DNA from 2 places in the Nocardia sp. NPDC056952 genome. Region 1 is predicted to be linked to the other one. Evidence: riboswitches for the same ligand, from Rfam matches in the RefSeq annotation. Region 1 holds a riboswitch; the other holds the start of a gene.
What was found. Region 1 has a riboswitch for thiamine pyrophosphate ahead of ACFTS5_RS07485 (TenA family protein). Riboswitches for the same ligand answer to the same signal wherever they lie in the genome.
Positions count from the first base shown of each region.

Region 2: another riboswitch for thiamine pyrophosphate. It lies ahead of thiC (phosphomethylpyrimidine synthase ThiC); the one in region 1 lies ahead of ACFTS5_RS07485 (TenA family protein).

Region 1 is NZ_JBHURA010000002.1:73,343-75,796, forward strand. It holds gene ACFTS5_RS07480 (ABC transporter substrate-binding protein) at 1-464, opposite strand, end outside; gene ACFTS5_RS07485 (TenA family protein) at 461-1,168, opposite strand; TPP riboswitch at 1,159-1,255, opposite strand; gene gndA (NADP-dependent phosphogluconate dehydrogenase) at 1,421-2,454, shown strand, end outside.
Region 2 is NZ_JBHURA010000006.1:126,118-128,571, reverse strand. It holds gene ACFTS5_RS21705 (MMPL family transporter) at 1-1,041, shown strand, start outside; TPP riboswitch at 1,116-1,242, shown strand; gene thiC (phosphomethylpyrimidine synthase ThiC) at 1,235-2,454, shown strand, end outside.

The DNA of each region.
Region 1 (2,454 bases):
ATGACCTGCGCGAGTGACTCCTTCTCACCCGGGTCACCGAAACCGGCGTAGGTCTTGCCGTCCAGATTCTTCGGGCTCGCGAGGTCGGCACGGTCGGCGCGCACACCGATCCCGGTCGCCCAGTGCTGCAGGGGCGCGAGCACCGACTGGATGCGAGCACCCGAGGCGCGGGCGAACGTCGACGAATTGTGGGTACTGATCCCGAATTCGGCGTTCCCGGCATCGACCACCGTGTCGACCGAGGTGTTGTTGTAGGGCAGCACCTGCACATCCAGGCCGGCGTCGGCGAAGTAGCCGCGCTGCAATGCGACGTACAGTCCGGAGTGATTGGTGTTGGGCGTCCAGTCCAGCGCGAAGCGGATGGTCTGGTCGGAGCCGCCGCCCGAACCGCAGGCGGTGACCAGCGACAGGGTCGCAACGGTGGTTGCCATGACCGCGAGTGCGCGGCGCAGCCGCCCGCTCATGCGGCAGGCCAGGGCTGCGGGTGCAGGGCGGTGTCCCAGAACATCAGCTCATAGCGCACGGCGAGGATGAATGCCTTCTCCATCGCCGCCCGCTCACGCTCGGTCGCCGACTCGGCAGCGGCGTCGACCAGCGATCGCGCCGTGGCCGCGGCCTGCTGGAACTCTTCCGCGCCGTAGGTGGTGACCCACTGCGCGTACGGGTGGGCGGCGTCGGCGGCGATCACCTTCGCGGCACTCTCGGCCAGGCCGCGTCCCACGTCGGCATAGATCCAGAAACAGGGCAGCGCGGCCGCCGCCGCGACCGCGTAGGACTCGGTCGCCGCGGCCGCGATCAAGTAGGAGACATAGGCCAGGCAGGTCTGGGAATGCTCCGGCTCGCCCTGCCGCGGGGGCAGGGCTCCGCCGGTGAGCATCTGGTCGTGCATGGCCGACTCGACAGCGGCGGCGTTCGCGGACGAGGTCGCCCAGAAAGCCGCGGTCTGCGGGTCCGGCGACTTGGCGGCGAGAATCGCCAGCGCCTTCGAGTACCCGGTCAGATACAGCGAATCCTGTTCGATGTAGGTCCGGAACACCTCGAGCGGCAAGGTGCCCTCGCCGAGGTGCCGCAGGAATTCCAGCTCATCGATCGCGCTCCGCAGGACCTTGGTGCGGTCCCAGAGGTGATCGGTGAACAGGCCGGTATTTGTGGTGTGGGCGTGCAACACCGTGACATCCCTTCGTCAGCATTACCTGAACAGGTTCAGCGGGTCTGTTCTCAGCCTCGCGGTCGCGAGACACCCCGTGTCAGAACTCGACCGACACTAGCAGCGACCGCCGACACGCGGGCCGGGCCCGGTTCGCCGTGTAGCCCCGGTCACGGTGGTAGGTGTTCGGCGGCGAACCGGCACCCAGTAACTTGCCTGCCAAGGAGTTCGTCTTCCGCACCCATCGAATCGCCGAACGAAGAGAGCTGATCAATGTCGACCTCTACCGCGCGTGCGCACATCGGTGTCACCGGCCTGGCAGTGATGGGCAGCAACATCGCCCGCAACTTCGCCAAGCACGGCTACACCGTCGCGCTGCACAACCGCTCCGTGGCCAAGACCGACGCGCTGCTCGCCGAACACGGCGGTGACGGCGACTTCGTCCGCACCGAGACCGTGGAGGAGTTCGTCGCGGCGCTCGAGAAGCCGCGACGGGTGCTGATCATGGTCAAGGCGGGCGAGGCCACCGACACCGTCATCGAGGAGCTGGCTGCCGTGATGGAGCCGGGCGACATCATCATCGACGGCGGCAACGCCCTCTACACCGACACGATTCGCCGCGAGGCCGCCATGGCCGAACGTGGCCTCAACTTCGTCGGGGCAGGCATCTCGGGTGGTGAGGAAGGCGCGCTCAACGGTCCCGCGATCATGCCGGGCGGGCCCAAGGAATCCTACGAATCGCTCGGCCCGCTGCTCGAGTCGATCGCGGCGCAGGTCGACGGCACGCCGTGCTGTACCCACATCGGCCCCGACGGTTCCGGACACTTCGTCAAGATGGTGCACAACGGCATCGAATACGCCGATATGCAGCTGATCGGTGAGGCTTACAACCTGTTCCGTGACGCGCTCGGTTTCGACGCCGGGCAGATCGCGGACGTGTTCACACAGTGGAATTCCGGGGACCTGGAGAGCTACCTGGTCGAGATCACCGCGCAGGTGCTCGCGCAGGTCGACGCGAAGACCGGCAAGCCGCTGGTCGACGTGATCGTCGACGCCGCCGAGCAGAAGGGCACCGGCCGCTGGACGGTCAAGTCCGCGCTCGATCTCGGTGTGCCGGTGACCGGCATCGCGGAGGCGGTCTTCGCCAGGGCGCTGTCGGGTTCGCGTGCCCAGCGCAAAGCCGCGGTGGGTCTCGCCTCGGGCACGCTCGCCGACAAGCCCACCGATGTCGAGCAGTTCACCGAGGACATCCGGCAGGCGCTGTACGCGTCCAAGGTCGTCGCCTACGCACAGGGCTTCGACCAGAT
Region 2 (2,454 bases), on a different contig from region 1:
TCGCTGCCCACCGATGTCGCCAGTCGCGAAGTGGGCGACATCCTGCGTACCGAATTCGATGCCGACCTGGCCTCGAGCGCGACCATCGTGCTACCCGAATTCCGGGGCAGCACCGCCGAACTCGATACCTACGCCCGTGACCTGTCCAAGGTGCCCGACGTCCCGGCCGTGCTCAGCAGCGCGGCGGTGTACCGCAACGGGCTGCGGGTGGCCCCTGGCGTGCCCGAGATGACGGACCCGCAGCACGGCGCCTACCTGTCGGTCGCCACCACGGTCGACCCCTACTCCGACGCGGGTGGCAACCAGCTCGACACCCTGCGCGCCGTTCCCGCACCGTCGAAAGCCCTGATCACCGGCCCGGCCGCGCTGAACCAGGACTCGGTCAACGCGATCACCGGCAAACTGCCGCTGGCGGGCGCGCTGATCGCGCTCACCACGCTGGTGCTGCTGTTCCTGTTCACCGGCAGCGTGGTGCTGCCGGTGAAGGCGCTGATCCTCAACATCCTGTCGCTGGCGGCGACGTTCGGCGCGATGGTGTGGATCTTCCAGGAAGGCCATCTGTCGGGGCTGCTCGGCTTCACCGCGACCGGCACCCTCAACCTGGCCATGCCCATCCTCATGTTCAGCCTGGCGTTCGGCGCGTCCATGGACTACGAGGTCTTCCTGCTGTCGCGGATCCGCGAGGAATGGCTGGCCGGGCCCAAGACCACCGAGGGCAATACCGAGGCGGTCGCGATGGGCGTGGCCCGCACGGGACGCATCTTCACCGCCGCCGCGCTGCTGATGAGCATCGTGTTCCTCGGCGTCGCCAGCTCCGGCGTGTCGATGATGAAACTGTTCGGCCTCGGCTGCGCGCTGGCGGTGATCAGCGACGCGACCGTGATCCGCGGCCTGCTCGCCCCCGCGCTCATGCGAATGATGGGCACCTGGAACTGGTGGGCGCCGAAGCCACTGATGGTGCTGCACAGCAAGTTCGGGCTCGATGAAGCCGAGAACGACGCGCACGACGCGCCGAAACAGCTCGACTCGGCAGCGGTGTAGCGAGCCTCGCGCGCGATCCGTCCGGTCCATCCCCGGGCGGGTCGCGATCCGGGGCGGGTATCGTCGGCGGCGCACTTCACACCAACGGGGGCTCGCACCAGCGGGCTGAGAGGACGGCTAGCCCATATCGGGCGTTCAGGGCCGTCGACCGTATGAACCTGACCGGGTAATGCCGGCGTAGGGAGGAACAATCGTGGGCTCGAACACGTCTTCTGACAGGACGGTCGACACCGTCACCACCGGTCCGATCCAGGGCAGCGTCAAGCACTACCAGGAGGTAGACGGCCTGCGCATCCCGGTTCGCCGGATCAACCTCACCAACGGCGACCACTTCGATGTCTTCGACACCTCGGGGCCGTACACCGACGGCAACGCGGTGATCGACCTCGAAGCCGGGCTGCCGAAACTGCGCGACGAATGGGACTCCCCGACCGTCGACGGCCCGCCGACCCAGCTCGCCTGGGCTCGTCAGGGCATCATCACCCCCGAGATGCGGTTCATCGCCGCCCGCGAGGGGGTCTCGCCCGAACTGGTGCGCGAGGAGGTCGCGCTCGGTCGCGCGGTGATTCCGGCCAACCACAACCACCCGGAGCTGGAGCCGACCATCATCGGCAAGAAGTTCCTGGTCAAGATCAATGCCAATATCGGCAACTCGGCGGTGTCGTCGTCGATCGCCGAAGAGGTGGAGAAGATGGTGTGGGCCGCGCGCTGGGGCGCCGACACCATCATGGACCTGTCCACCGGCAAGAACATCCACGAGACCCGCGAGTGGATTCTGCGTAACTCCCCCGTCCCGATCGGCACCGTGCCGATCTATCAGGCGCTGGAGAAGGTGAACGGTGATCCCACCAAGCTCACCTGGGAGATGTACCGCGACACCGTGATCGAGCAGTGCGAGCAGGGCGTCGACTACATGACCGTGCACGCGGGCGTGCTGTTGCGCTACATCCCGCTCACCGCCAAGCGGGTCACCGGCATCGTCTCGCGCGGTGGCTCCATCATGGCCGCGTGGTGTCTGGCACATCACCAGGAATCGTTCCTGTACACGCACTTCCGTGAACTCTGCGAGATCCTGGCGCGCTACGACGTGACCTTCTCCCTCGGTGACGGCCTGCGTCCCGGCTCCATCGCCGACGCCAACGACGAGGCCCAGTTCGCCGAGCTGCGCACCCTCGGCGAACTCACCAAGATCGCGAAATCCTATGGCGTGCAGGTGATGATCGAAGGCCCCGGCCACGTGCCGATGCACAAGATCGTCGAGAACGTGAAGCTCGAGGAAGAGCTGTGCGAAGAGGCGCCGTTCTACACCCTCGGCCCGCTGGCCACCGATATCGCGCCCGCCTACGACCACATCACCTCGGCCATCGGCGCCGCGATCATCGCCCAGGCCGGCACCGCGATGCTCTGCTACGT